Regions from separate parts of the Corynebacterium stationis genome, predicted to be linked through region 1. Evidence: riboswitches for the same ligand, from Rfam matches in the RefSeq annotation. Region 1 holds a riboswitch; each other region holds the start of a gene.
What was found. A riboswitch is a leader RNA that binds a small molecule or an ion and turns the genes downstream of it on or off. The one in region 1 is predicted to bind thiamine pyrophosphate.
Positions count from the first base shown of each region.

Region 2: it holds a riboswitch for thiamine pyrophosphate, as region 1 does, so the genes downstream of both, CSTAT_RS02320 (ECF transporter S component) here and CSTAT_RS04380 (thiamine phosphate synthase) in region 1, are expected to answer to the same signal.
Region 3: it holds a riboswitch for thiamine pyrophosphate, as region 1 does, so the genes downstream of both, thiC (phosphomethylpyrimidine synthase ThiC) here and CSTAT_RS04380 (thiamine phosphate synthase) in region 1, are expected to answer to the same signal.
Region 4: it holds a riboswitch for thiamine pyrophosphate, as region 1 does, so the genes downstream of both, thiD (bifunctional hydroxymethylpyrimidine kinase/phosphomethylpyrimidine kinase) here and CSTAT_RS04380 (thiamine phosphate synthase) in region 1, are expected to answer to the same signal.

Region 1 covers NZ_CP009251.1:929,106-936,616, reverse strand. Annotated here, with positions in the region: gene aceE (pyruvate dehydrogenase (acetyl-transferring), homodimeric type) at 1-430, shown strand, start outside; gene CSTAT_RS04400 (ThiF family adenylyltransferase) at 768-1,880, opposite strand; gene CSTAT_RS04395 (thiazole synthase) at 1,877-2,659, opposite strand; gene thiS (sulfur carrier protein ThiS) at 2,663-2,860, opposite strand; gene thiO (glycine oxidase ThiO) at 2,880-4,013, opposite strand; gene CSTAT_RS04380 (thiamine phosphate synthase) at 4,010-4,702, opposite strand; TPP riboswitch at 4,697-4,809, opposite strand; gene CSTAT_RS04375 (alpha/beta fold hydrolase) at 4,863-5,873, opposite strand; gene CSTAT_RS04370 (acyl carrier protein) at 5,908-6,201, shown strand; gene CSTAT_RS04365 (HAD-IIA family hydrolase) at 6,198-6,974, shown strand; gene CSTAT_RS04360 (hypothetical protein) at 6,971-7,483, opposite strand.
Region 2 covers NZ_CP009251.1:472,726-480,236, forward strand. Annotated here, with positions in the region: gene CSTAT_RS02315 (DNA-directed RNA polymerase subunit beta') at 1-1,800, shown strand, start outside; TPP riboswitch at 1,935-2,051, shown strand; gene CSTAT_RS02320 (ECF transporter S component) at 2,042-2,647, shown strand; gene CSTAT_RS02325 (ABC transporter ATP-binding protein) at 2,647-4,020, shown strand; gene CSTAT_RS02330 (energy-coupling factor transporter transmembrane component T family protein) at 4,013-4,780, shown strand; gene CSTAT_RS02335 (nucleoside/nucleotide kinase family protein) at 4,907-5,653, shown strand; gene rpsL (30S ribosomal protein S12) at 5,956-6,327, shown strand; gene rpsG (30S ribosomal protein S7) at 6,334-6,801, shown strand; gene fusA (elongation factor G) at 7,150-7,511, shown strand, end outside.
Region 3 covers NZ_CP009251.1:676,113-683,623, reverse strand. Annotated here, with positions in the region: gene CSTAT_RS03330 (FAD/NAD(P)-binding protein) at 1-1,964, shown strand, start outside; gene CSTAT_RS03325 (OsmC family protein) at 2,024-2,572, shown strand; gene thiC (phosphomethylpyrimidine synthase ThiC) at 2,596-4,365, opposite strand; TPP riboswitch at 4,395-4,504, opposite strand; partial or broken gene CSTAT_RS03315 (BCCT family transporter) at 5,137-6,051, opposite strand; gene CSTAT_RS03310 (IS3 family transposase) at 6,085-7,467, shown strand; partial or broken gene CSTAT_RS03305 (BCCT family transporter) at 7,501-7,511, opposite strand, start outside.
Region 4 covers NZ_CP009251.1:106,050-113,560, reverse strand. Annotated here, with positions in the region: gene CSTAT_RS00595 (LysR family transcriptional regulator) at 1-101, shown strand, start outside; gene CSTAT_RS00590 (hypothetical protein) at 85-597, opposite strand; gene CSTAT_RS00585 (ATP-binding protein) at 854-2,539, shown strand; gene CSTAT_RS00580 (calcium:cation antiporter) at 2,740-3,870, shown strand; TPP riboswitch at 3,907-3,997, shown strand; gene thiD (bifunctional hydroxymethylpyrimidine kinase/phosphomethylpyrimidine kinase) at 4,065-4,925, shown strand; gene CSTAT_RS00570 (TenA family protein) at 4,922-5,584, shown strand; gene tenA (thiaminase II) at 5,584-6,255, shown strand; gene CSTAT_RS00560 (ABC transporter ATP-binding protein) at 6,257-7,003, opposite strand; gene CSTAT_RS00555 (ABC transporter permease) at 6,993-7,511, opposite strand, start outside.

The DNA of each region.
Region 1 (7,511 bases):
TGTGAAGACTAACCTCTTCTCTGTCACTTCTTGGGTTGAGCTGGCGCGTGAAGGTAAGCGCTTGAACAAGGAAGCTTTGCAGCACGGCGCTGAGCCAGCAAAGCCATTTGTGACCAAGCAGCTGGAATCTGTCGAAGGCCCGTTCGTCGGCGTTTCCGACTTCGTCTCCGACCTGCACGAGCAGATTCGTCCGTACGTCCCTGGCACCTATGTTGCTTTGGGTACCGACGGCTTCGGCTTCGCCGATACCCGCGCTGCGGCTCGTCGTTTCTTCAATTCGGATGCTGAGTCTGTGGTCGTTGCTGTACTAGAAGGCTTGGCTCGCGATGGCAAGGTTGAGCGTTCAGTAGTTGAAAAGGCTGCTAAGGACCTCAAGCTTGATGACCCAACCGCAACGGTAGATACCACCGAGGCTCCTGCCATCGACTAAGGCTCTCATATTCGACACGATAGTCCCTCGTGGCTGCTGCACAATCGTCGAATAGCGAAAAAGCGCCTGTGCTTCTCCTTTAGAAGCACAGGCGCTTTGCTTTTCGCCGTACGACGGAATTTGAAATATCAACGCCAAGGCTTTGTCTACCGGCGGTTCCGTCGGCCGAATATGCTCACGCAAACGAACACTGCAATCGCATAGCTTTTCCGCCCAGAAAGCTTGCTCTATAATTGTGAAAATAATTGAAATCTAAGAACCGGGGCCGCCTCACCGTGGTCGAAGGCCAACCAGCAACGCACTGGAGCTTCGATGACAACGCCTTCTAAAACCGCCGCTATAGCCCGTTGACACCACCAGGCAGGCTTTCTAGAACAACCCCGGTGCGCTGAGCAACCGCTTGGTAGCGTTCCACGAAGTTTTTGCTGCGCTGTCCGGCCGCGCAGTAAACCAAGACCTGGCTGTCTCCTAGTTGGGAGAAGAAGTCAGCTACCTCATCGTCGGAGTTGATGGAGCTCAACGGCAGCTTCTGCGTTGTAATCTCTGCCGGTAAATCAGCCAGCATTACTTCGTGTGGTTCGCGAATATCTACGGCGATGCATTCCCCGCGCCGAGCTTGGCCAAGCAGTTCTGCAGCGCGCGTTGTTAAAGCGCAGGCTTGGCTCTCCGCGGCGCCGTAGGTGCGAAGTAGCTCAGTGGCCAAAGGCCGCTCCGGGTCAGCAGCTACTTTAAAGGTTCGCGTCATCGGCGGAAAAGCATCATAGCTGAGTATTTCCCCCGGTTCCGTTGCGCCAATCCCGCTTAAGTATCCAATGGCATGGGTTGCCATCAAGGCACCCATGGTCGCCGTGGTTGCGCCGAGCACGCCGGCGGTCGCGCAATCGGGCACGGAGTTGGCATCAGGTTGGTCGGGGAAGAGGTCGCGCAGACCGACGCCGCGGAAGTTCGGGCCGGAGTGAAATAGCGCCAGGTCGCCATGAAAGCGCAGCACCGTTGCCCAAATCAATGGCGTGCCGGTTATCTCCGCTGCATCAGCCACCAGGTATTTGGTGCTAAAAGAATCAGAGCCATCGAGTACCAGGTCAACAGAACCCACCAGCTCCACAGCATTGTCCGTGTTAAGACGCTGAGCTAAAGCGTTGACGGTAATACCAGGTTGGAGTTCTTCTAGGCGCTGCGCAGCAACTTCGACTTTCAGCTTGCCCACATCATCCGCGCCGAAAAGAATCTGGCGGTGGATATTGGTGATATCCACGGTGTCATCATCAATCACCGTAATCGTGCCAACGCCTGCCGATGCCAAAGATTGCATCAACGGACATCCCAATCCGCCGGCGCCGATGACTAAAACATGCGCATTGTGAAGGCGTTTTTGTTGTTCCAGCCCAAATCCGGGCAGGGCCAAGTGCCGGGCGATGCGGCGTAGTTCATAATCAGGCAGGGCCATCACAGCACCTGCTCTGACCAGGTTGCCAGGCCATCAAAGCTTGACGATGCCACCGCGTGCTCCCGCTTCGGAATCCTTCCGGCCGTGGCAGCCAGGCGGCCTGCCTCAACCGCGTGGTACATCGCGGTGGCCATCGCAACGGGGTCTTGCGCGCGGTTAATTGCAGAGGCCAGCAGCACCCCGTCGCATCCCAGTTCCATCGCAAGGGCGGCATCGGACGCAGTGCCGACGCCGGCATCGAGCAGAATTGGCACAGAAGCACGAGAGCAGATCAGCTCAATATTATGCGGATTCAAAATGCCTAAGCCGGTGCCAATCGGTGAGCCCAAAGGCATCACTGCCGCGACCCCGACATCTTCCAAACGTGATGCCACCACGGGATCATCCGAGGTATAGGCCAGAACCGTGAAGCCATCATTAATCAGCAGCTCGCAGGCTTCGAGAAGCTCGGTGGTATCGGGTAAAAGCGTGTGCTCATCAGCGATGACTTCTACTTTTACCCACGAGGTGCCCAAGGCTTCGCGCGCGAGCTGTGCCGTCAGTACAGCATCGCGAGCCGTGCGGCAGCCAGCGGTATTGGGCAGCAGGTCGATGTTGAGCCTGCGCAGCATCTCAAAGATGGACTCGCCCGCACCGGTAGTGGCGCGATGACGGCGCATGGCGACAGTCGTGAGCTCGGTGTGGCTCGCGACCAAAGATTCTTCCAGCAGCGCCTGCGAAGTTGCCCCACCGGTTCCCATCACCAAATGCGAGGCGAAGGTTTTATCCGCAATTGTTAACACGTTCTAGCCGCCTTGTACTGCAGTAAGAACGTCAACGGCATCGCCGGGCTGGATATCCCTGTCCCACTGCGAGCGTGGAACCACTGCCCCGCCCACAGCGACCGCTACGCCTTTATCGCTACCGATGCGCTCATTTATGAACTGCTCGATACTCTGCGGCTGAGTTTCAACCATCTCGCCATTGAAATTAAAGGTAATCACTAAAAATCTCCTTGAAAAATTAGACGTTGATTGTGCTTGCTGCGTGCCGAAAAGGGTTACATGCCGCAACGCTTGTCGATGCCTCCTGACCGGTGGCAAGCTCCACCGCGGATTTCGCGCCTAAAGCTGCCAGCAAAATGCCATGGCGGAAATACCCAGTCGAAATAATCAGGCCCTCGCGCACCAAACCCAAGTACGGCAAATCGTCCGGGGTGCCCGGACGCGCACCGCAGGTGGCTTCTAGAAATTCAGTTTCTTCTATTCCCGGCACCACGCGAATCGCATCACGCAGAAGGTCATGGATGGCAGAAGTGCGTGGGTGCGGCGAATCTTCGCGGCTGGTGGCGCCGATGGTGACGGTGCCATCATCACGCGGGATGACATAGATGGGCCGATCTTCCACGAATCCGCGGATAACGCAGTTGGTCAGCGGCTGCAGCGCTTCCGGCACCCGCACGCGCACAATATCGCCGTAGACAGGGCGGAGCTGCAAAGGATGCTCTCCATCGAACCAGCCCGTGATTTTTGCAGCCCCTAAACCAGCGGCTAGGACAACGACGCCCGTGGATTCCACCGCAACGCGCTTGCCCGATGTCAGTCCCACGGCCTGCGGTGTGATGGTTTCAACGGCCTCGCGAATGTGCTGTGCGCCGCGAGAAAGCACTGCGTCATAAAGAGCGCGCGCAAAGAGACGCGGGTCAAGTTGGTGGTCCCCGTCGATAGCAGCAACTTTCACAATGCGTGGCGATAGTCCTGGCTCGAGCTGCCGTGCGTGGCGAGTAGTCAGCGGCTCAATGTCCAGGTCCGCTGCTTTCATATATTCGATGAGCTCAGTGAGATGTTGCCCGTCTGCTCTATCGGCACCGATAAGCAGCGTGCCTTCGGTGCGATAACCGGTCGGCAAATCGGTGTGCTGGCCAACGCGTCGGATTAAGTCTGGGTACAGCTGGGCAGACTCGCGCATGAGCGGCACGAGCTCATGCTGCTGGTACTGCACCTCCGCCGTGGGAGCCAGCATGCCGCCGGCGTGATGCGTGGCTCCGGAAATCGGATCGGGGTCAATGAGCGTGACCTCAAAACCTGCTTCTTGGAATTCAAAGCAGGTCGCAAGCCCAATGATGCCGCCGCCGATCACTACCGCGTGCCGGCTCACGCTCGCACCCCCATTGCTTGCGCTCCAACCTTGAAATCGGCAATTACTTGCTCGGCAACTTGCGTGGCCGAGCCGGTTTTATGTGCTTCGCTAAAAGCACGCACCATGGCCACTCCCGAGATACCTGTCGCTGCAAGGTCACGCACATCTGTCGGCTGGACGTCGCCAATGGCAACGATCGGCAGCTGTGAAAGTTCCACCAATTCCGGGTAGCCGGAAAGCCCAATAGGTTTGCGCCCCGAGTCTTTGGTCGGCGTGGGACGGAAAGGCCCAGCGCCGACATAATCGAGGATGTCCGCATAGGCATTGGCTTGCCGAATAAGGTCTGCTGTTCCCGTGGTCAGCCCGATAATCGCATCGGGTCCAAGCAGCTCGCGTACTGCTGCAACTGGGATATCTTCTTGGCCAACGTGCACGCCGTAAATGGGAATCCCGCGGCGCATTAAAATAGCAGCGGTGTCGACGCGGTCATCGATAAGTGTCTTTGCATCAGGGTTTACCTCGGCGACCGCCAATGCTACTTTTTCCGCCAAGCCCAAAAGGCGCGCGGCAGTAATCGGTTTGGACCGGACTTGGATGACTCCAGCGCCACCCGCGGCGGCCCTAGCAGCAGTTGCCACAATGTCATCGTCTGTGCCTGAACCAGTAACTACATAGCAGCGTAAATCAAGGTGGGCAGGATAGTTCACCGATGTCCTCGCTTCCTTCGACGGTGTTAACCAGACAGGTTCAAACGGTCCAACGCTGCGTCAGCGTTCATCTCAGCCCAATGCATTGGGCACCCGTTGAGGTATTGGAAACCAGTCAAGCGCGAGAAACTAGTTTTGTCAACAAGGCCTAAGGAAATTCCTAGGGAAGCCGGGGCGAGACTTCGGCAAGCACTTCGTCTAAAGCCTGCGAGATTTGCCCCGGTTCTTCCAAAATCACCATGTGACCAGATCCCTCAATAACTTTGAGATCGCCGTTGCCCCACTTCTCGCTGATAAGCTCTGACTGACTCATGGGCGTGACGATATCCATGGAACCAATCACCGCTTGCCCTCGAATTTTTTGTAAACAGTCTTGAGCAGCGAATTCTTCATGCTCAGTCAAGTCATCAAAATAACCGACGAAGCTCGCCAAAGGTGTGTCCAGCAACATGGCGGCGTGGAATTGCAAACGCTCCATTTGTGGAAAGCCCGCAACTAGCGCGGCGATGGTGGGAGCTATAACTTGCGCGGCTGCAAAACGAATGCGGTTGAATTTATCCGGCACGCGATCGATGGCTGAATATAACGACTTCGCGAGCTTAGATTGCAAGATGCGGGTTACACCTTTATCGGAGAACCGACGCATCGACGTCGAAATCAGCAAAGCGCCGAAAATACGCTCAAAAATATCCTCAGGAGCACGGCGAATCAGATTCAGCGCGATCATCCCGCCCAAAGAATGCCCCACTACCACGATGCGCCCGCCGTTTTTCGGCAATCGCTCTAAAATCACAGCGAGCACGTCATCGGCCGCACCATCAATGGTGCAGGATTTCGCCGCGACGCGAGAAGAAAGTCCGTGACCGCGGACATCGACAAGCAAACTGCGAACGTCGCTACGAGGACGCAGATGCTCTACCTGGTCACACCACGCCTCCGAGGAGAGGCAATATCCGTGGATAAAAACCACCGTGACATCGGCATCGGGATTGCCCACCTCAAACCATGCGATATCTACACCATCATTGTCCACTTCCCCAGTGGCATCAAGATTTCGCAGCCCAGGTGATGTTTCATGATCATGCAATCGCTGATACACAAGGCGCTGCGCGGAACGGTTTTTCCGGCGCTGCCCGCGAAACCCCGCCGCAATCCTATTTCGTTGATACATATGGACATCCATTGTAGAAGCTAGACTTGAAGCCATGTCCAATGACCTCAGTGCTCAATTACGCGCTCACCTGCAAGGCCAGCCGCAAGCCTCCACCGCTAAATCCGGGGTACCAGAATATCTGGCGCTCATTTCCGAGATTACCGGAGAAGACACGGAAGAGCTTCTTCCTGACCGCCGCTTGGCTGATGTGGGTTTGACCTCATTGAATATGATCGAATTTGCCGTGCGGGCCGAAGATCGTTTGGGCGTAGTTTTTGAAGAATCCGATGCACAAGCGCTTGAAACGCTTGACGATGTAGCCAAATTTGTGGAGGCACACCAATGATTTCTTACCTTTCTGACATGGACGGCGTGCTCATCAAAGAAGGTGAGATGGTTCCCGGTGCAGATAAATTCCTGCAGACCTTAAAAGACAATGACATTAAGTTCATGGTGCTGACCAATAACTCCATGGCGACCGCGCGAGACCTCTCCGCGCGGTTGAAGTCGCAGGGCTTAGATATTGCGCCGGAGAAAATCTGGACCTCTGCGTTGGCGACGGCGAAGTTCCTATCCCAGCAATCCACCGGCCGCACTGCCTTTGTCATCGGCGAGTCCGGACTGACGACTGCGCTGCACGAGGAAGGCTGGATTCTTACGGATAACGATCCTGAGTTTGTAGTCTTAGGCGAAACGCGGACCTACTCTTTTGAGGCCATAACCACCGCGATTAACCTTATTCGCAATGGTGCGCGCTTTATTGCAACCAACCCAGATGTCACAGGCCCTGCCCCGGAAGGTATCTTGCCGGCCACCGGTTCTGTCGCTGCTCTGATTACTGCGGCGACCAACCGCGAGCCTTATTACGTGGGCAAACCAAATCCGGTGATGATGCGCTCGGCGTTAAATAATATTGGCGTGCACTCCGAAAACACCGTGATGATAGGTGATCGCATGGACACCGACGTCAAGGCCGGGCTTGAAGCTGGCATGCGCACGATTTTGGTGCGCACGGGCATCATGAATGATGCGGCTATCTCCCGCTACCCTTTCCGCCCGACGCGCGTACTGGATTCAGTCGCTGATTTGCCAGACCGCATTTTCGATCCCTTCGCTTAGGCCGCATCCACGCGCGCGCTAAACCCGAATTCTTCGGCCAAGGTAGCCACAACGCTATTAAGCGCGCGCAGCTCATGCGCCGTGCCGGTGATTACCTGGCGGCAGCCCACGCACTTTTCCGCGCGGGGTGCAGGCAGCTCTACGCCTGGAAATGCTGCCAGGGTTGCTAGGTCATCATCAAAACCAGTATCGCGGTACCAGCGCGTGCACCACTGCGCGGTCAAAGGATCATCGCCGGGGACGACGTACTCAGGCTGCGTGGAAATGCACTGCACCATGGCGCGCTCAATTGCCGGGCGCAGGCGCGTGGGCATGCCACTGACGCGCAACACCGCGGTTTGCACGTCCATGCTCTGATCGCGCTTCCCCTCCGCGATCAAAGTGTCTAGCACAGAGCTGGAAGCACCAGCTGGCTGCGCCGATTGTGCCGCGAAGGCCCAAGCGTTTTCAGCATGCATGTCATGCTGGGTTATGTAATTGGCCTGAGCAAAGTCTGTTGCTGTTGACACGTGCCGAATCTCCTTACGGCAATAGGGC
Region 2 (7,511 bases), 460 kb from region 1:
TGGGCAACCCGTTCTTGTGTCACCATTACCATGCACGACGTTCTGGTTCTTCCAAATAAGACCGACATGCTTGAGTCTTACGAGAAGGAAGCAGAACGCATCGAGCGCAAGTACTGGGATCAGGGTGCGCTGACTGAGCGTGAGCGCTACGACCGTCTGGTTGAGCTGTGGAAGAATGCAACCGACTCCGTGGGTAACGCGGTTGAGGCACTGTACCCAGATGACAACCCAATTCCGATGATCGTTAAGTCTGGTGCAGCAGGTAACATGCGTCAGATCTGGACCCTGGCCGGCATGAAGGGCATGGTTGTGAACTCCAAGGGTGACTACATCACCCGTCCGATTAAGACCTCCTTCCGTGAAGGTCTGTCGGTTCTGGAGTACTTCAACAACTCCCACGGTTCCCGTAAGGGTCTGGCGGATACCGCTCTGCGTACCGCTGACTCGGGCTACCTGACCCGTCGTCTGGTTGACGTTGCGCAGGATGTCATCGTTCGCGAAGACGACTGTGGCACCCGTCAGGGCGTTCGCGTCCCAATCGGTGAGGAAATTGCAGAAGGCACCTACGCTGTTCACGAGCTGTGGGAGACCTCAGCATCTGGCCGCGTTGTTGCAACCGACGTCAAGGATGCTGAAGGCAACGTTGTTGCTGAAGCTGGCTCGGACCTGACTGAGGAACTGACGGAGAAGCTGGTTAACGCTGGCATCACCGAAGTTAAGGTACGTTCCGTACTGACTTGTCAGACGCCAGCTGGTGTTTGTGCGAAGTGCTACGGCAAGTCCATGGCTTCTGGCAACTTGGTTGATATCGGCGAAGCCGTCGGTATTGTTGCTGCTCAGTCCATTGGTGAGCCTGGTACCCAGCTGACCATGCGTACCTTCCACCAGGGTGGTGTCGGTGGCGATATTACCGGTGGTCTGCCACGTGTTCAGGAACTGTTTGAGGCACGTAACCCGAAGAACCGTGCACCAATTGCATCCGTCGACGGCACGATCTCTTTGTCCGATGAAGGTAACTTCTGGACTTTGACGATTACCCCAGATGACGGCTCGGATAACGTGGTCTACGAGAAGCTGTCGAAGCGTCAGGGCCTGGCTCAGGTTCGTCGTCCGATGGAATCCAACCCGAACGCAATGATCGAGCGCTCCCTGCGCGACGGTGACCACGTCACCACCGGTCTGCGTCTGATGCGCGGTGCTGCTGACCCACACGACGTGCTTGAGGTTCTCGGCCGCCGTGGTGTGGAAAAGCACCTCATCGACGAGGTTCAGGCTGTTTACCGCGCCCAGGGTGTAGCCATCCACGACAAGCACATCGAGATCATCATCCGTCAGATGCTGCGTCGCGGTACCGTTATCGATGCTGGTAACACCGATCTGCTGCCAGGTACTCTGGTTGACCTTTCTGAGGCTCGCCAGATCAATGCTGGTATGCAGGCAGAGGGCAAGGAACCAGCTCAGCTGCGTTCTGAGATTATGGGTATTACCAAGGCTTCCTTGGCTACCGAGTCTTGGCTGTCTGCGGCGTCCTTCCAGGAGACCACCCGCGTGCTTACCGATGCCGCTATCAACAAGCGCTCCGATAAGCTCATCGGCCTGAAGGAGAACGTCATCATTGGTAAGCTGATCCCAGCTGGTACTGGTATCTCGCGTTACCGCAACATCTCCGTCAAGCCAACCGAGGCAGCACGCAATGCGGCTTACTCGATTCCGACTTACGGCGATTCCATCTACGGTGACGACGGCTTCGGTGAATTCACCGGCGCTTCCGTCCCACTGGATGAGGACTTCACCTTCTAGTCCAACTCCCGTGTTCAACGGCTTCAGCTGTTTAACACCGCAGCGCCCGCGCTACTGATTGATTTTCGGTAGCGCGGGCGCTGCTTTGTTATTTGCGCAGGTTATACGGGCTCTGGTAGGTATTGAAGGGCATCATATTCATTTACGGGTGCTCGCAAGCAAAGTGCGGGCTGAGACCTTGGCGCAGGCGCTGGGAAACCGTCGAACTTGAACCGGATAATGCCGGCGAAAGGATAAAGAAGTGGTTACTCAAGTTAACCCTGCTCGCTCTTTAAACTGGCGAGTGGTAGATATCATCGTTGCCTCCATCCTCGCAGTTGCCTGCGGGCTGGTCTTCGTCTTTTGGAACTCGGTGGGATACGCCTGGTTCATGGCGATGGATGCGCTCACCCCGGGCCTCGGTGGCATTGCCACTGGCATTTGGCTTGCCGGTGGTGTAATCGGCGCGTTGGTTATCCGTAAACCCGGCGCAGCGATTTATGTAGAAACTCTAGCGGCGACTGTCTCCGCGGTATTTGGTTCCCAGTGGGGACCAGAAACTCTTTACTCTGGTCTTGCCCAAGGCTTAGGCGTAGAGATTGTCTTCGCAATCTTCCTCTACCGCCGCTTTAGCCTGATGGTCGCCATGCTCGGCGGCATTGGTGCCGCGCTTGGTGCATTTGTGCTGGAGCTTTTCACCTCAGCAAATATCGCCAAGTCGTTGGAATTTAACCTGATCTACCTGGCTTGTCTCGTCGTCTCGGGAGCTATCTTGGCCGGTGCCTTGAGCTACTTTACGGTTAAAGCTTTAGCGAAAACCGGGGCCCTGGATCGCTTTGCTGTGGGACGGGAACAGCGCGCGCTGTAATGTCACAAATCTTATTGCGCGGTACCACGTGGCAGCACGCTGGTCGCCGCACCCCAGCTATTTCCGATATTGATATCCGCGTCGAACGCGGTGAACGAATCTTGCTCGCTGGTGATTCCGGCTCGGGCAAATCGACGCTGCTTTCAGCACTGGCCGGAGTACTCGGCGGGGATGATGAAGGTACCCTGCGTGGCGAGCTCACCATCAACGCCGCCGCAGTGGGTTTGGTTTTGCAAGACCCGGACTCTCAGGTTATTGCCTCGCGCGTTGGCGATGACGTGGCTTTCGGCTGCGAAAATCTCGGCCTTCCACGCGAGGAAATCTGGCGTCGTGTGCATCAAGCATTGGAAATGGTCGGCTTAGATCTAAGCCTTGAACATCCCACCGCGCGGCTCTCCGGCGGACAAAAACAGCGCCTTGCGCTGGCAGGCGTAATCGCCATGGGAGCCGAGGTGATTTTGCTCGATGAACCCACAGCCAACCTTGACCCGCAAGGTGCAGCCGATGTTGTCGCAGCCGTTGACCACGTGGTTAAAGAAACCGGCGCAACTCTCATTGTCATTGAGCACAACTATACGCAGTGGGAACACGTGTTAAACCGCGCCATTGTTTTAGAACACGGAAAGCTTATCTACGACGGGGAAGTGGCTCCAGCTGTCGCCGCACGGCGCATTACCGGGTTGCCCACGGCATCGCCAGTACCTGCCGATGCTCCGGCAGCGCTGTGGTCGCATAACCTTGCCACCCGTTTTGGTCCGGCCCGCACGCTGGCCATTCCGCAGGGTGCATCGACGGTGATCACTGGCGCCAACGGTTCTGGCAAAACTACCTGGTTGATGACGATGGCAGGGTTGATTTCTCCGGTAGCGGGGAAGTTGGGCTATTCCGAAGAGATTCGCCGCGGCTTGGCAAAAAACCCACACGCGTGGAGCTCTGTTCAGCTGGCGCAGCGCATCGGCTTTGTGTTTCAAAACCCTGAGCACCAATTCGTCGCCCGCAGCGTGATCGAAGAAATGCGGGTGGGGCCCAAAGTGGTCGGATCCCTAGTAAGGGGATCTAACCAGGGAGTAGAAGAGCGCATCGACAAGCTCTTGCAACGCCTGCGGCTGGAGTCTTTGGTTGAAGCCAACCCCTTTACCTTGTCTGGCGGCGAAAAGCGCCGACTATCTGTGGCCACTGCTTTGGTCACCGCACCGAGTGTTGTCCTTTTAGACGAGCCGACTTTCGGCCAAGACCCGGAAACTTTTAAAGAACTGGTCTTTATGATTCGCGAACTGGTTGATGAGGGCATTACTGTCGCATCGATTACCCACGATGAACTATTTATCAATGCTTTGGCCGATGCCCACCTGGTGGTGAGCGCGCATGCCTAATGTTTTAACCGGTGTGAACCCGTTGACGCGGTTGGCGGTCATTATCTTGGTGACGACACCGCTGCTGTTGTCTGTGGACTGGGTGAGCGCGGCCGTCTCTCTTGTGATTACCTTACTATGCGCGCCGTTGTGCCGGGTGAGCTGGTGGCGTCTACTCAAAATGTCTTGGCCGCTGATAATCATCGCGCCGATATCGGGGATATCGATGCTGCTCTATGCCCAAGAAGGTGGGAGGGAGTATTTCTCCTTCTTCCTGGCCACGGTGACCGATAATTCCATCGAACTAGCGGTGGCGATGATGTTGCGTGTGCTTGCTGTCGCATTGCCGGTGATTGTGCTGGCGCGAGATATCGACCCGACGGAATTAGGCGACGCCCTGGCGCAAATCCTGAAACTTCCCGCCCGCTTCGTCATCGGTGCGGTAGCCGGCGTGCGCATGCTGACCCTGTTCAAAGATGATTGGCAAGCAATGGGGCAAGCTCGTCGTGCGCGGGGACTTGCTGACCGCGGGCGCATCAGCCATCTGGTGACCATGACTTTTGGGCTATTGGTGCTTGCCCTGCGCCGCGGTGGGAAACTAGCTACGGCCATGGAAGCCCGCGGATTTGGCAAGCCCGTCACTACTTCGCCGCGTACCTGGGCGCGGGAATCGAAGCTCGTGCGTAGGGACTGGATAATCATGGCCATCGGAGTGCTACTCGCGAGCTTGCCGGTGATAATTTCTGTCGTGTCAGGCTCCTGGCGCTTTTTGGGCTTGTAGAAATGCTTGTAAAATAGAAAGCGTAAATCCGGACAAAAGCAGTCAATCCGCTAACATGGATTAGATAAAGTTCTAGCTTAAATCGTGTGGCAAAAGCATTTGAAAGGTGTGGCTAGGAAAGTCTTAGTGGCTGATCCCAACTCCATGACACTGATTATTAACACCACCATTGACCCAGCGACGCAGTCTGAGGGCGTGCCCAGTGGATTTCTGCCGGTCGAAGCTAGCCAAGCAGAGCCGGCGACACGTGTTCCCGGGCAAGACATCCAGGATGAAGACCCACCGGAAGTTGTTGAAACCAAGTCTTTTTTGCAGGCACAAGACCTGTTAGAAGAAAATATTGACCGCCTTGCACAAGGGCGCAATAAGCCAATGAAACCGGTCACCGTGCTTATCGATGGCCCCTCAGGCGCCGGCAAGACCTGGTTTGCTGCGCGCCTGGCGGAACATATGGGGTGGCAGACAGTCCACCTGGACGAGTTCTACCCCGGTTGGCACGGGCTGCAAAAAGGCAGTGAGATGGTCAACAGCCAAGTTCTGCGGAAAATGAATCCGGGCTTTTGGCGCTGGGACTGGAATGCGCATGCTCCTGCCGAGTGGTTTAGCCTCGACGGCCGTGACAATTTGATTGTCGAAGGTGTAGGTGCGATTAGCGTTGACAATATTGCCGCTGCGTACAAGCGTGGTTCGGTAGTAACCGTCATGGTAACGGGCCCGCGCGAAGCACGCAGAACCCGCGCCTTGGATAGGGATGAGGGCTATGAAGACTGGTTTGAAACGTGGGAAAGTCAAGAAGCAGAGCACTTCGCGAACTTGTTGGAGACTGACCTCAAGCCAGACCTGTTGTGGCAGTGGCAATACGCTGCGTCGTAGTGGCGTCTTCGGCCTATCGGCGCAGATCAGCGTGGTCAAAGACTGTTTGTAAAACCCCACTGGCTTTGGTAGTGTCGGTAAAGGTTCGTTGCATTATGTGACGAAGAGTCTGATCCTTTTCTCAGCAAAACACACCAGTCAGTTGTGACTCGGTGGGGAATAGGTATCTGGACACGCGGAAGGACCCCGGAAAAGAGTCCTTATTTTTGCGTGTTTAGGCACCTGTTTCTCACCGGAGAGCATCTACAAGTGAGTTATTAAAAGCTGAGGCAAGTAATTTCTACCGATAAGAAAGACTGATAATGCCAACTATTCAGCAGCTGGTCCGCAAGGGCCGCAATACTCCGCGCACGAAGGTTGCTACCGCTGCGCTGAAGGGTTCCCCTCAGCGTCGTGGCGTTTGCACCCGCGTGTACACCACCACTCCTAAGAAGCCTAACTCCGCTCTGCGTAAGGTTGCCCGTGTGCGCCTGACCACCGGTATTGAGGTTTCCGCATACATCCCAGGTGAGGGCCACAACCTGCAGGAGCACTCCATGGTGCTTGTTCGCGGTGGGCGTGTGAAAGACCTTCCTGGTGTTCGCTACAAGATCGTCCGTGGTTCTTTGGATACCCAGGGTGTCAAGGACCGTAAGCAGGCCCGTTCCCGTTACGGCGCAAAGAAGGGACAGTAATAAAAAATGCGTAAGAATGCTGCTCCAAAGCGTCCCGTCGTCAAAGACCCAGTTTACAACTCTGAGCAGGTTACTCAGCTGGTAAACAAGGTTCTCATCGACGGCAAGAAGTCCACCGCAGAGCGTATCGTCTACGGCGCTCTCGAAATCTGCCGTGAGAAGACCGGCACCGAGCCAGTAGGTACCTTGGAAAAGGCTCTGGGCAACATCCGCCCTGACCTTGAGGTTCGTTCCCGTCGTGTTGGTGGCGCAACCTACCAGGTCCCAATCGAGGTTCGTCCAGACCGTGCTAACACCTTGGCACTGCGCTGGATGGTCACCTACACCCGTCAGCGTCGTGAGAACTCCATGATTGAGCGTCTGGCAAATGAGATCTTGGATGCATCCAACGGTCTGGGCGCTTCTGTTAAGCGTCGCGAAGACACCCACAAGATGGCTGAGGCTAACCGCGCCTTCGCTCACTACCGCTGGTAGTTTGTGGCTGACCATGACCCGAGCACCACACCGGTTAAGTTCGTGTTGCATTGCTTGTCGATGCAACATCCCAAGCACGTTGAGTGACTGGGCCGGATAACTTAAAAAATGTGACTGCTCGGGTTATTGTTTTCAATGCACAGAGATCAATCTTGCATCCCGTTGACAACCTGAGTCTGTGGCGTGGGAGTTATTAAGGTAAATTTCACCTGAAAATCCCTCCTACGGGCTGCTAAAGGCCGCAATAAATGGCAAGATTGATCAAGAACTACTGTAAGTAACTGCGTTCGTGTTAAAGAAGCTTTCTTTCAACACTTACGTCACAACAAACGAGTTGGGGTATTAACCGTGGCACAAGAAGTGCTTAAGGACCTGAAGAAGGTCCGCAACATCGGCATCATGGCGCACATCGATGCTGGTAAGACCACCACGACCGAGCGTATCCTCTTCTACACCGGTATCAACCGCAAGGTAGGCGAGACCCACGACGGCGCATCCACCACTGACTGGATGGAGCAGGAGAAGGAGCGCGGTATTACCATTACCTCCGCTGCTGTTACCTGTTTCTGGGAAGGCAACCAGGTCAACATCATTGACACCCCGGGTCACGTTGACTTCACCGTTGAGGTTGAGCGTTCCCTGCGTGTTCTCGATGGCGCAATTGCTGTTTTCGACGGCAAGGAAGGCGTTGAGCCACAGTCCGAGCAGGT
Region 3 (7,511 bases), 250 kb from region 1:
GATTAGGGCCGCGCGGCGTATCGACGCTGGAGCGGCTTGTTGCGCACTTTAATGTGGTGGAAAACCCGCCGCAAGAATTCCATCTACATTTAATTGATGACGCACAGCATGGCGGTGGCCGGATTTGGGATACCACGCAGACCAAGGCGCTGTGCATGAATACTTTCGCACACGGCATGACACTCTTTTCGGAGCCCGGCGCGACGGTGGAGGCGCCGGTGGTGGAAGGCCCCACCATTTATGAGTGGGTGCGCCTGCACTTAGGCCACGAGGAGGAGGTAACCCGCGCAAAGCGGGATTACGTCACACAGCATCCGCTTGACGATGGCCTTTGGGAGCGCTTTAGCCGCGAAGAATTAGAAGAACTCCGCCCGGAGTCTTATCCCCTACGCGCGCTGTACGGCTATTACTTAGTGTGGTTTTATCAGTCTGTTCTGCAAGATATTCCGTCGTGGGTCACTGTACGTAGCCACAAGGCCCGTGCCACCAGCATCGAAGAAGCTGATAATTATGACATCATCACTTTAGATAACGGTGAAACTGTCGAAGCTTCGGCAACCATTGCAGTTACAGGTTGGCAAGAACAGGGCCTAGCCGCGCAGGAAAAGTGGATCAAAGAAACTTTGGACACTCATCCAGGCCTCAACTGGATTCGGGCAAATAACCCAATTGAGCAGGATGTTAGTTCCATCAAGGACAATGAAAAGGTACTCTCCCGCGGCTTAGGGATGGGCTTTTTCGATATTTTGATTTTGACCACGCAAGAACGCGGTGGGCAGTTTGTCGAGGACCCAGATGCGGCCAGTGGGCTGCGTTATATTGCCACCGGTAAAGAGCCAACGTATTACGCGAGCTCCAGGCGCGGTTACCCGTTTATGCCACAGTCTGATGATGGTGGATTGCCACCAGCAGCGGAGATTCCCCGTTTAAAGAAGGTTGTTGCGGATCTTTCCGATCGTAAGGGTCGTCGCTCTATCGACTATGACGTGGAGGTCTGGCCAGCGGTCCTGCGCGATGCTTACCACGCATACGTCAAAACTTTGGCCCGCGTAGAACCACAAGCACTCAAGGCCGACTTGGACACCATTGTGCAGGCTATCGATGACGCTGAGGTTGATGCCAGTGTGGTCTTTAATGGCGTCAGCGCGATGGATGAGGTCATCGAAAAGTACACCACCAAGCGTTTTTCACTGCTGCGCTGGATGCATCTTTTGCCAGCCAACTTCGATAACACGCAAGAGCTCACCGCGTATGTGATGCAGCGCCTGGAAGAAGACCTGCGCGATGCCGAGCAGGGACAAGATAGCCCAGTGCGTGCTGCCCTGTGGTCTTTGGGCTTTTCCCGCAAGCCCTCCCAGGTGCTGGGGGCGGAAGGGCGATACACCGTGGAATCGCGCCACCACATGTTTGATAAGGCCATTGCGCTGGCGCAACTGGCGTGCTCCGGCCCACCAATCTTCCGCACGCGTCAGCTCATGGCGCTCGTGGAGGCAGGCGTCGTGAAGTTCATCGGTGGCTATCCGCTGCTCGATACCGACCGTACTACCGGTGAATGGACCATGAGCTCACCCTATTCCGGCGGCGTGCGCTATCGCGGCACCACGCTTTTCGACGCCTGGGTGCACAAGCCAGATATCCGCAAGATGCCGGTGGATTCCTTCATGAAGGACTTAGTAGAGAAAAAGCGCGTCGTTGCCTTTAGCGATATCGCCGAAGATGGCACGGAATTGCCGACCGCATCAGTCGCACAACATCCGCAGTCGCGCCGCGTGCTTGATGCCGAAGGCCACGAAGACCCACGCCTACACATGGTCGGTATCCCCGCGCACGCGCAGTACCCGGACACCACTATTTCCCCACCACTGCCAGGGACCGACTCCTGGTTTATTCAAGAAGCCGACAAGGCCGCCACGAGCGCATTTAATATAACGCTCGGTGTGAATAAAATGAACCAAGCTGTCTAGCGATTTACATTCAAGGCGCGTATTGTGGGAAACATTCCACGAAAGAAGGAGAATTTTTAATGTCTGATCTCACCCCTAATCACAAGGCCGGCGAACCACTCGAGGCTATCGATGCCGACAAGCTGGCGTCGTTGCGTCAGAAGAATATCGATACCCCAGAAGGCGGCAAGAAGGTCATCAAGACTCACACCGAGGCTGATGGACACTTCCGCAATTACACCCAGGTTCGCGACCTGAAGCCAGTTTTGGTGTCTGAGCCACCAGCTTTGCTTGGCGATGACTCCGCGCCGAACCCAACCGAAATCGCCCAGGCCGGCCTAGCAGCTTGCATCTCCGTGGGCATCCAGGCAATCGCTACCCACCGTGGCGTTACCCTGACCAAGATCGACATCGATATCGAATCCAACATTGACGTCTCCCCTGTCTGGGGCGTTGGCGACTTGAGCGATGATAAGCGCCCAGGTGTTTCCGATGTCCAGGTCAACGTTGATGTTGACGGCGATGCTGACCGTGAGACCCTAGAAAAGATTGTCGATGACGCAATCCAGTGGTCCCCTGTGGTCAACACCTACACCCGTCCAGCAAACCTGACCCACAAGGTGGTCTAAAAGCCAGCTTGTTAGTCAGCTGATTACTTTGGGGCACCGATGGTCGGCTGTGGCAGGTAGACTTGCCCTCCCGCGTTGAGGAATTCCTGGCTCTTTTGCTGCATGCCAGCAATAGCAGCTTGGGCCTCGGCGCTGCCATAGGTGTCGCGGATATCTTGCGATATCCTCATTGAGCAGAACTTCGGACCGCACATTGAACAAAAGTGTGCGGTCTTTGCTGGTTCTGCCGGCAAAGTTTCATCGTGATATTCCTGGGCTGTTACCGGGTCCAGACCAAGCGAGAACTGGTCATTCCACCGGAATTCAAAGCGTGCCTTGGACAGGGCATCATCACGCGCGGTGGCACCGGGATGCCCCTTGGCAACATCTGCTGCGTGCGCTGCGATTTTATAGGTAATCACGCCGGTCTTTACGTCATCCCTGTTGGGAAGACCTAAGTGTTCTTTCGGGGTGACATAGCACAGCATCGCGGTGCCATAGCGTGCGATTTCGGTTGCGCCGATAGCGGAGGTGATGTGGTCATAGCCCGGCGCGATATCTGTTACCAGCGGGCCCAGCGTATAAAAAGGTGCGCCTTTGCAGAGTTCTTGTTGCCGCTCGACGTTTTCGCGAACCTTGTGCAGCGGAATATGCCCTGGCCCTTCGACCATCACCTGTACGTCATATTCCCACGCGCGCTGGGTCAGCTCAGCCAGGGTGTCTAGTTCGGCAAACTGCGCGGCGTCGTTGGCATCGGCAATGGAGCCGGGACGGAGGCCATCGCCAAGCGAAAATGCCACGTCATAAGCGGCGAAAATCTCGCACAGCTCATCAAAGTGGGTGTACAGGAAGTTTTCTTCGTGGTGAGCGAGGCACCAACCGGCCATAATCGAGCCACCCCGGGAGACAATGCCTGTAACTCGGTCGGCGGTGAGCGGCACATACCGCAGCAACACGCCCGCGTGGACGGTCATGTAATCAACGCCCTGCTCGCACTGTTCAATAACGGTGTCCCGGTAGATCTCCCAGGTCAGCGCATTGGCGTCGCCATCGACTTTCTCCAATGCCTGGTAAATCGGGACTGTGCCAATCGGAATGGGTGAATTGCGCAGAATCCACTCGCGCGTGGTGTGAATGTCATTTCCGGTCGACAAATCCATGAGGGTATCCGCGCCCCACTTCGACGCCCATTCCAGCTTGGCGACTTCTTCGTCAATGGAACTGGTAACGGCAGAGTTGCCGATATTGGCGTTGATCTTCACCAAAAATTGCTTACCGATGATCATCGGCTCCGATTCGGGATGGTTGATATTCGCAGGGATGATCGCCCGGCCCGCGGCGACCTCGCTGCGAACGAGCTCCACGTCGACGTTTTCACGCAGCGCCACATAACGCATTTCCGGCGTTATCTCACCCTTACGCGCGTAGTGCATCTGGGTTACCCGTTTACCGGATTTCGCGCGCAGGGGCACCGGCTTGCTTCCCTGCCACTGCTGGGACGGCGCGCCACGGCGTACAGCGGTGCGGCCATCATCTTCGAGGCGTGCACCACGAGCTTCATAGGTTTCCGTGTCGCCAAATGCGGCTATCCACTCGGCGCGCCAAGGCGCAAGGCCTTGTTCCGGAACGCTGCCAGGACCCATGGTCCGGTAGACCTTCAACGGTTCATTCGGCGTGCCATCTGGGGAATCAGATTGGGCAATTGCGGTTACTGGCACTCTGATTCCGTGTTCAACATCTTCGAGCCACGACAGGCTGTGAGCTGGATGTTGTTCGGATGTCTGCGCACCCTGAGCCTCGTTGGTCGCGTTCAAAGGGGTCGGCAAATTTACATTACGATCAGACAATGAAGTCTCCTATTTCCTACGCCGGCATTAACCGGATCAGGTTCAACGGTCTCGGACTTCACTAGCCCGATCTCAGCCACTTTTAGTGGCACCCGCATGGACTCTTTATCTCTATCACGTAATTTCAAGCCCGACAAGCAATTAATTTCATTCTCGGTAGAAAGCGACTGTTCAGCGGCTATGAATTAAAAATTAAAAGTCTTAAATTTTAAGCCCTTCTCCCCACGTACAAGGTTTTAGTTTGGCTAAGACGGAACACCATGAAGCAGCGACTCACGTCATCACCATTGTGACAAGCCAGGAACTAAAACGGATAGGTCAATGACCGGCAGTATGCGGCGCTCGGCGCTCCTTATACGGGAACGCTTGCGCAAGATGAGCACATGAGGATTACCGGGATGCAACGTGTGTTAGCGCCGTTGTCTGTGATGTCATTTCCACACCCCACGAGAAGCAGAATTTTAGTTCGCAGAAATGCTCTTTCATTCCTTCTAGCAACAGTGAGCAACAAGGCAGCGACAGTAGCGGTCTTAGCTACCGGATACTTGCCTTTCCCAGTAAAACGGCAACTGCCCAAGCGCGGAGTCCATCTCAGATGGGAATCGCACTTGGGCAGCAAATTTATCCTGGATTTTCCATAAGCTTGCCGCGGTTAAAGCGGCCGCCTATCCAATGCACCTGACCGCTTTAAGGCAAGAATCTATTCCAAAGATAATACGCGCAAAGCTTTAAACTTTGTTAGGCCTTTGCCTCGTTTCCTGGACCTTCAGGCGGGGTTTCCGGTTCATATTCATTGTCGACGTCGCCGCCGAGATAAACATCGCCGTCAACCACCACATGGCCTGGAATATGGAAACGTCCTTCTTCGTCATAGGCAAATTCAGGTACACCTAGCTCGTTACCGTCAGCATCGAAACCAGGGGCAGGACGGGATTCATGTTCTTCAAGTTTTTCGGGGCTATCTGTCTTCTCCCAGTGACGCGTGGCGATGCGACGCTCTGCCGCATAATCATCCCCCATGCCTTTCAGCAGTGAGTACATCATGCAAAACATCATGATGAAGAACGGCAGTGCGACAATAATGACGACTTCTTGTATGGCTTCGATACCAGTGTCGTTGATAAACAGCAGCGCAGCGGTCACCGCGCCAACAGCAATAGCCCAACCGATGCGGTAGAACACGGGGGACTTATTTTCTTCACCGGTGGCAAATGAGTCTATGACAAGGGCTGCGGAGTCGATCGAGGTAACGAAGAAAATTACGATGACAAAGATTGCCAAAGAACCAGAGATGGCGTAAATCGGGTACTGCTCCAAAAGCGCGAATAGTGCGACAGGAGTATCGCCGTCTTCGACCACCGGTCCAGTAAGAACCCCGGGGTCAGATAGTTCCATCTCAATCGCCGCGCGGCCGAAGATAGAAAACCAGATGACCACGAAAACAGTTGGCAACGCTAGTACGCCGCCGATGAATTCACGCACGGTACGGCCACGCGAGATGCGCGCGATGAACATACCGACAAATGGTGACCAGCAAATAGTCCATGCCCAGTAGAAGACGGTCCAAGTACCCTGCCAGCCAGGATTCTCAGCAAAGGAATCCGTCCAGAACATCATCTCCGGCAAGGACGAGCCGTAGTTACCGAACGCTTGGGGATGCGGACGGAATCCTGAAAGGTTTTCCTAGTGAACCGTTCCTACACCCTAGAAGAACGCAAGAAGGCTGTCGCGGAGTATCGACGAACCAAATCTGTCGTGGAAACGATCCGCAATCTGGGCTACCCAGGCCGTTGGACAATGTACAAATGGCTGCGGGAGCCTCTCAAGCCGGGTCCTAAGCCACGCAAGCAAGCCACAAAGCTACGTTCCTATCCTTGGAAGCTCAAGCTTGAAGCTGTGCAGATGTACAAAGAGGGCCTACGTCCTCAGGAAATCGCCGACAAACTCGATCTGTATACGAAGATGAGCGTATACAGTTGGGCGCAAGCATATCGTGAACTCGGCGAATGGGGCCTGATGTCCAACGAAGAACGAAGAACTGAAAGAAAAATCCCGACCAAGAAATCTCTCAAAGCCTCGCTACCAGACGATCCAAAAGAGCTAAAGAAGCTGGCAGCTCAATTGATGGTTGAAAAAGCAGTGATGGCTGAGGAGCTGATGTTAATAAAAAAAGACGACAGCGTCACTCCGGGAGCACTGAACAATCTTCAGAAGACTCTGGTAGTTGACGCACTCCGAAACCACCTTCCGCTTCCCATGCTGTTGGAAACAGCAGGCCTTTCTACCTCTACGTTCTACTATCAACTCGCAGCCCAGGCTCGCCTAGACCCGCTACAAGATGTCAGGCTGCGCATTGCTGAAATAGCTGAGGAAAGCCACTTTACTTACGGCTATCGCAGAACTTGGTGGGTATTGCGTCATGAGGGTATCACTATTAGCGAAAAGGTCGTCCGCCGGCTAATGCAGGAGATGGCAATCCCAGTTCGTAGCCCGCGAAGGAAAATTCGATATTCCAGCTACGCAGGGGAAATAACTCCAGCGCCGCCGAATATCGTCAAAAGAAACTTTCATGCAGACGAGCCAAGCATGCTGTGGTTGACCGACATAACCGAGTTTGTAGCCAGCAACGGAAAAGTTTATCTCTCGGCCATTGTGGACTGTTTTGACGGAAAGATTGTCGGATGGAAAACCGGTCGCCATCCCACGATGGAAATAGCAGAGAAATCCCTTATAGAAGCGCTTGAATCCCATCCACCAACAGCGTTGAACAAGCTTGTTGTGCACTCTGACCGGGGCACTCACTACCGCGCCAATAGCTGGATAACCATAACCCGAACGGCCGGAATCATTAGATCTATGTCCAAAAAAGGGTGTTCACCAGATAACTCAGCTTGTGAGGGCTTCTTTGGCCGGATGAAAAATGAAATGTACTACCACAAGATTTGGCACAGGGTAGATGAGCTTGAAGAAGCAGTAAATTCCTACATTGAGTTTTACAACAAAGTCAGAATTAAAGACTCTCTCGGCGGAATAAGCATCCATGCACACCGAAACCTGATAGCTTCATAACCGAAACAATCCTAAAAACAGTCCGCATCCCCCTTCGACTGTAT
Region 4 (7,511 bases), 820 kb from region 1:
TCACAGCAATCTGGTCAGGACACCGTCGTCCGCCCAGGCTGGCTCACGAACTGATTGCCATCGCTAAGGCCACTGGCGCTTGGATCAGTAGGCATCGTTAAGCACTGCGTACAGGCGATCCCGCGCGGTGTTCATTTCCTTATCGAATTCCTCATCACTCGATTTATCGCGGACCCAACTTTCAGAAACCACGATGCGCGGCAGCGTTGCCACCGCCGCAATCATCGCGCCGCGCAGGCGATTGCGCTTATCAATCAACCAGCCCCCGACCAGTGCCGGAATGCCGATTCCGGTCAGGACGGCGGGGATGCCATCGAGAAGCCTGCGACCAAGCAGTTTGGCCAATACCCACTCCACCGCGCCAAGTAGTGCTCCTGCACTAACCGCGATACCAATCGACTTCACCCACGTGGCAATGAAACCTTTAATTACCCCTTGCTGACGGTCGTTTTTCTCCCGCGGCTTTGGGAAAACGTACTGCAAGACCACATAAAACGGCACCATGATGTAGCCAAAAATAGCTTCTACAGTGGCTAACCGCTTCAGCGAAGCCGTGGGCCGGCGTTGCTCCTTAACCGTGGCGGTATCAGTCATCATTTCCTCTCAACGAGCACGCATAGGAATCAAGCATTCAGTGTGCCCCACACTAATACGTCTTCCGCTGTCCAAAAAGAGCTTCATTACATAAAAATGGGCTCTCACTATATAAAGTTACGCCCACACTGCAGAAAATGAGGCCCTCACTATATAAAACGACGGTCTCACTATATAAAGTGACGCCCTCACTATAGAAAATGACGGTCTCACTGTATACAGTGAGGCTTAATAGTCTTTGAGCGACAGTGAGGTCCCCATGAAACAATCTGAACTAGATTCCCACCTTGCCCGCCTCCGTACCCTCGGCAGAGATGACGCTTTGATAGAAGTAAAGGCATGGGCGCATAAGAGTGAATCAAAAAGTTTCTGGGAAACGGTAAGCGCTTTCGCTAACAGTAATGGCGGAATCATCGTACTGGGTTTAGAAGAACCATCGTTCACTCCAGCTCCAGGATTCAATGCCAAGGACGTTGAGGACCGTATCCGCAGCGGTCTAAATACCAGCGACCAGCACGCAATTCGCGTGGAACCAGTCCCAGACTATTCCGTCGAGCTGTTAAAAGTTGACACACAACTATGCGTCGTAGTCACCATTTCTCCGTTAACTGTTAATGGCCCATGCTTCGTAAAATCAAAGGGAGTATCGAACGGAAGCTTTAAAAGAGTTGGCGACGCGGATCAACGACTTAGCGCCCTTGAAGTCTACGAACTCCAACACCGATTCGACAAGCACGCTTCCGACAGAGAACATGTCCCAGGTACTGATATCAATGACCTAGATACCTCACTCACTAAAGCCATGGAGTCTCGGCTGAAGCGCCAACATTCTCGGCTGGATTTTGATGAAACCAATAAGTGGATCAAGCAGAAATCCATAGTTACTCAAGACGGCGAACTTACCCTTGCAGGACTAATGGCGTTAGGAGAATATCCTCAACAATTCTTTCCTCAATTATTTATTGATGTGGCGGTCCACCCCGGAAAAGAAAAAGCACCAGCAGGAGAAAACACTCGTTTCGTGGACCGAGTCCTTTGTGAAAGCAACGTAGCCACCCAAGTTTTAGATGCAATCGCAGCAATTCGTCGAAACCTTCGAACAAGAAGGGTGATTGAAGGAAGCCTCGGAAAGGATGTCTTAGAAATACCTGAGACCGTATTACGCGAGGCATTAGCTAATGCAGTGATGCATCGTGACTACTCCGCACCATTCCGAGACCAAAATATCAGTGTCGATATCTTTTTAGACCGCGTAGAAATCAGCAGCCCTGGAGGATTGCCTGGCGGCAAAACTACCGAGAACCTCGATGATGGACAACAAATCCCGCGGAATTCGACATTAGCCAGGCTACTTCAAGATGTCCCACTGTCCCACGAATACGACGGGGTACTTGCCGAAAGTAATGGTGGAGGGATCTTGACCATGATCAACACCATGAAATCTGTCGGTCTTCCCAGGCCGACTTTTAAGGTAGATATTGCTCGAGTGACAGTCATTCTGCAGCGATTCGGCCTCGCAGACGGAGAAGTCGCATCCTGGGTTAAGGAACGACTTGGAGATGAATTCTCAATCGCTGAAGGTGCCGCACTTGTTTTGGCAAAAGACTTGGGGGCCGTCACAGCTAAAGATCTCAAACGGCAGACAGGCGGCGACAGTGGTGAGCTTCAGATCATGCTCGATAAGCTTGCTCAACAAGGTTCGTTAATTGAATCGAGCCAAGGGGTGTACACCCTCTCAAGTGCGGGAGCTCACCTAACCCCCGCCCAACAAGACGTATTCGATGCAGTATCTAATACTGAAGAACTCTCAGCTCAACAAGTTAGCGACCTTACCGATCGGCCAATAAGCACCGTACGCGCCGCCCTTCGACATCTTGTAGAAATCGGTTTTATCACAGCCACAGCGCCACCAAGCAGTAGAAAACGAGCTTATCGCCGCACGTGATCTTGGCTAATTTAACCTTCAAGAGATAGGCAGACTTGGCATCCAAACTGATTACGAATCAATTCCTTCATCGCATAGTTGGCTCCAGCTTGCCGTATCGGCCGGGCGTGCTAGGCTGCTGGTTAGAACACGCTGGCAGGACGGCCTGCACAGTCAAAGCTAGAGCTGGGACGACCCTGCACTTAAAGGAGTCTTCGTCCATGTCAGCCTCTACTGCCCTGCGCGGCGTTCTCACCGGATCTGTCATCGCCCGAATTGTATTGGGCTGGGTTGCGGTCGCACTACTATCACTGGCATCAGGTTTTCTCGCGGGCAGCTTATCGATGCCCCTCGTCTTCACCCTTCTTGCGCTCATCGTGGGCGTGATCATCGTGTGTTCCGGCGGGGTTGTCACCCAAGCTGAACATCTCGCGCACCGGCTTGGTGATCCCTACGGCACCCTGGTGCTGACCCTTTCAATTGTCGGCATTGAAGTCATTCTCATCTCCGCGGTTATGCTCGGCCCAGGCGATCACCACACCATCGCGCGTGATTCCGTCATGGCCACGGTCATGATTGTCCTCAACCTGGTCATCGGCCTGGCACTTCTCGTCGGCGGCATGCGTCATAGCAACCTGCAGGTCAACCGCACCGGTATTTCCGCATACTTATCCATGCTCGTCGTACTCATCGCCACCGCCTTCGCCTTTCCAGCTGTCATCGGCACCGATGGCGCATACAATTCCGCGCAGGCCATCACCATCGTGACCTTGACAGTCATCCTCTACGGATTCTTTCTCTACCGCCAAACCGGCGCCCAGCATGCCGACTTCACGGAAACAGACAAGGACGTCGTTGCTTCCAACAACCCCGGAATCGCCGCAATTTTCCGCGAGCACAAAGGCGAGATCTTCACCCGCGCGCTGGTTTTGCTCATCACGGTAATCCCCATCGTGATGCTCTCTCACGATATGGCATCGCTTCTCGATGACGGCCTTAACCGCCTCGGCGCTCCCATCGCGCTTTCCGGCATCATCATCGCAATGATTGTCTTTTTGCCCGAAGCAATCACCACCGTCCGCGCTGCCTGGGGTGGCGAAGGACAACGCGTGGTTAACCTCGCCCACGGCGCGCTCGTCTCCTGTGTTGGCCTCACTCTGCCGGTCGTGCTCATCATCGGTCTGCTTACTGGGCAAACCGTTACCCTCGCCGAAAACCCCACCAACCTGCTGCTACTAGGAATCAGCCTGGCTTTGAGCATCGCAACGTTTAACTCCCAGAAAGTCACCGCGATTCACGGCGGAGCACACCTATTCGTCTTCATCCTCTACGCGCTCAGCGTATTTTCTTAAAGTCGTTTCTTGCCAGGACATTCTGTGCTAGCGTGGGCGCCAGACACGGGGTGCCCGGAAGGGCTGAGATTAAACCCGAGAACCTGATCGAGTTCGGACTCGCGGAGGAATGTCGGTAAACGACGCAGGCAGTATATGCAGGGATACCTGTATCTATTGCAGCACGCTTCGCTTCTTCGAACTCGATATGAGTGATGAAACGGAGACAAGCGTTGATACCGAACGTATTAACCATTGCTGGCACAGATCCCACCGGTGGCGCGGGGATTCAAGCAGACTTAAAAGCATTTTCTGCCAACGGCGCATATGGGATGAGCGTGGTCACCGCAGTGGTTGCGCAAAATACGCGCGGGGTGGGAAGCATCGTCGCGATGGAACCTGAATTCGTGGCCGAACAAATCGCCGCGGTCTTTGAGGATGTCCGCGTCGATGCAGTGAAAATCGGCATGGTGGCCAATGCTGGAATCGCCGAAGCGATCACGCAGTCACTGGATAAATACGCGCAGTGCCCGGTGGTCTTGGATCCGGTGATGGTCGCTAAAAGTGGCGATCATCTGCTCAACCAGGATGATGTCGACGCGATTCGGGAGCGTCTCGTGCCGCGGGCAACGCTGATTACGCCGAATCTGCCGGAGGCATCGGTGTTGCTGGGCCGCGAGGTAGAGATGGGCAGCTTGGCAGAAATGCGTGAGTCCTTAAACGATCTGCGCGCTTTGGGCGCAAAGTGGGTGCTGCTCAAAGGCGGGCATTTAAGCGGTGCGGAAAGCACCGATATCCTCACCGGCGGTGATGCCGGCGAGCACACCGTGGAGCTGACCGCACCGCGCGTGGACACTGTCAATGACCACGGCACTGGGTGCACATTATCGGCCGCGATAGCAGCGCTTTTACCCCAACACGGATACGAAGAAGCGGTGCGCCGCGCCAAAGACTATCTCACGCACGCGCTGCGCCACGCGGATGAATTGGACGTCGGTGCAGGCCACGGCCCCGTCCATCACTTCCACGCGCTATGGAATAACGCGCCTTTGCAATTGCAAGGAACACAACGATGAGCACTCAACGATTTACGGACCTTTTGCGCGAGCAAAACCACACCACGTGGGAGAAGGCAGTTTCTCACCGCTTTGTGCAGGAGCTTTTCGATGGCACCATCGACGACTCTGTCATGGCCAGCTACTTGGTGCAGGACTACCGCTTTTTGGATAGTTTCTTGGTGTTGCTGGGGGCATCGGTAAGCACGGCGGATGCGCTTGAACCACGGCTGCGGTTTGCGCAATTTATTGGCGAGATAGCCGGCGATGAAAATACTTATTTCCTCGACGCCTTTAAAGCATTGGGCGTGAGCGACAAGCAGCGCGAAGAAATCCCGAATACCGAGCCGACCACCGCGTTTTGCGCGTTGATGCGTGAGGCTGCGGAAACCCGCGATTACGTAGCAATCGTCGCGGTGTTGCTGGTTGCGGAATGGTTGTACCTCGACTGGGCGACCCGCGGTGCGCGCCCGCTGCCGAAGAACTTCGTGCACGCGGAATGGATTCGACTGCATGATTTTCCTGAATTCCACGAGCGCATCGCGTTCTTACGCGCAGAACTCGACCGCGTCGGCCCAGCCCGGCGCGCTGTTGCGGAAGACTTCTTTCACCGCGCAGTAGAAATCGAGCTCGCATTTTTTGATGCTGCCTACGCCCACCCCATCACAGGAGAAAAATAATGACACTGTTTAATGATCTGAAAAAAGCCATCGGTACCGAGTGGACCGATTACACCGAGCACGAATTCGTGCGCAAACTTGGCGAAGGCACCTTGCCGCTACCCGTCTTCCAGGACTACCTAGTGCAGGATTATCACTTCCTCGTGCAGTTCGCGCGGGCGAACGCACTGGCTGCGTACAAAAGCCGCAACCTCGCCGATATTAAAGACGCGACGGGCGCACTGCAGGCTATCTTGCACGAAACCGAACTACACCGCCGACTGACTACACGCTGGGGAATCACGGAAGAAGAGCTTGATGCGGCGGCAGAAAAACAAACCACCGTGGCTTATACCCGCTACGTTTTGGACACCGGGATGTCCGGCGACCTGCTGGATATGCACGTCGCGCTTTCACCATGCTCCATTGGTTATGCAGAAATTGGTGTAGCCCTAGAGCCGCAACGAATACGGGCTCTAGATGCCGGCGAAGAACACCCCTACGGCGAGTGGATTGCGGAATACTCCGGCACGGAATTCCAAACCGCAGCACAAGCTGCCACCGAACGCCTCGACGCGCTAACCGCAGGTAGCGTCACCGCGGAGCGCTTTGATTCCTTAGTGGAAATCTTCCGCGCCGCGACCCGCTTGGAAGCAGCGTTCTGGCAGCAAGCACTGGACTCAGCTGACTGATTCAGCTGCCTAGTGTTTGAAGCAGCGTGCGTTCCAGCTCTAAGAATCTAGGGCTGGTCAACGCATCGATCCCCCGCGGCTTCGGTAGGTCAACGTCGAGAATGAGGCTGACTTTCGCCGGGCGCGGGCTGAGCACCACCACGCGGTCTGAAAGCAAGATCGCTTCGCGGACATCATGGGTAATCAACAGTGCTGTCCAATTATGTTCGGCCCACACTTGTTGCAGCCAGGTTTGTAAATCCTGTTTGGTAAGCGCGTCGAGGGCGCCGAAGGGTTCATCGAGAAGCAAAGTGCTCTTGTTTTGAACCACCGTGCGCAGAAGTGCTGCCCGCTGGCGCATGCCGCCGGAAAGCTCAAACGGCAAGGAATCTTCAAAACCCGCAAGCCCAAAGCGGGGAAACCATTCCTTGACCCGTGCCCGCGCCGCGCGGCGTTTAACCCCTTGGACTTCCAGGCCGAGTGCGGCATTCGCGGCGATGCTGCGCCACGGAAACAACGCATCTTTTTGCGGCATATAGGCCACTTCCCCATCGATACCCACCGTGCCACTAGTCGGTGAATCCAAACCGGCGATGATGTTAAACAGCGTGCTCTTGCCGCAGCCAGATGGACCGATGATGGAGACAAACTCCCCGGGATTCACCGTCAAAGAGATGTCATCCAGCACTGCGCGCTGGCGGGCATCGGCAAGCGGGAAGGTGCGTGAGATGCCCTCGAGGTGCAACTGCGGTGAGGTTTTAACGCTCATTGGCAGCGGTCCTTTCTTTGATGTGCCACGGAATAACGGCCCGTTCCACCAGGTACGTGGATAGGTAGAGCACAATGCTGATCACAGCTGCGACGGTAACTGCGGCGAGCACCAAATCGGTGCGAAAAGCATTCTTTTGCACGCTCATATAAATGCCCAAGCCCTGCTTCGCGCCGACATACTCGGCGAAGATGGCGCCCACCACGGCATAAGTAATACCGATACGCAAAGAAGTGAAAAAGAGTGGCAGCGCCGACGGTAGCCGCAGGAAGAGGAACTCTTTGATGCGCCCGGCACCCATGCTGCGCAGCAACGCCGATGCTTCCCTGTCCGCACGCGCAAAACCATCGACTAGCCCGATGGTTACTGGGAAGAAGGTCACCAGAGCCACCACCAGGATCTTGGGCAGCAGCCCGAAGCCGAACCAGATGATCATCAACGGCGCGATAGCGACAATCGGAATGGTTTGGGAAGAAATCAGCAGCGGAACTAGGCCACGGCGCATCAG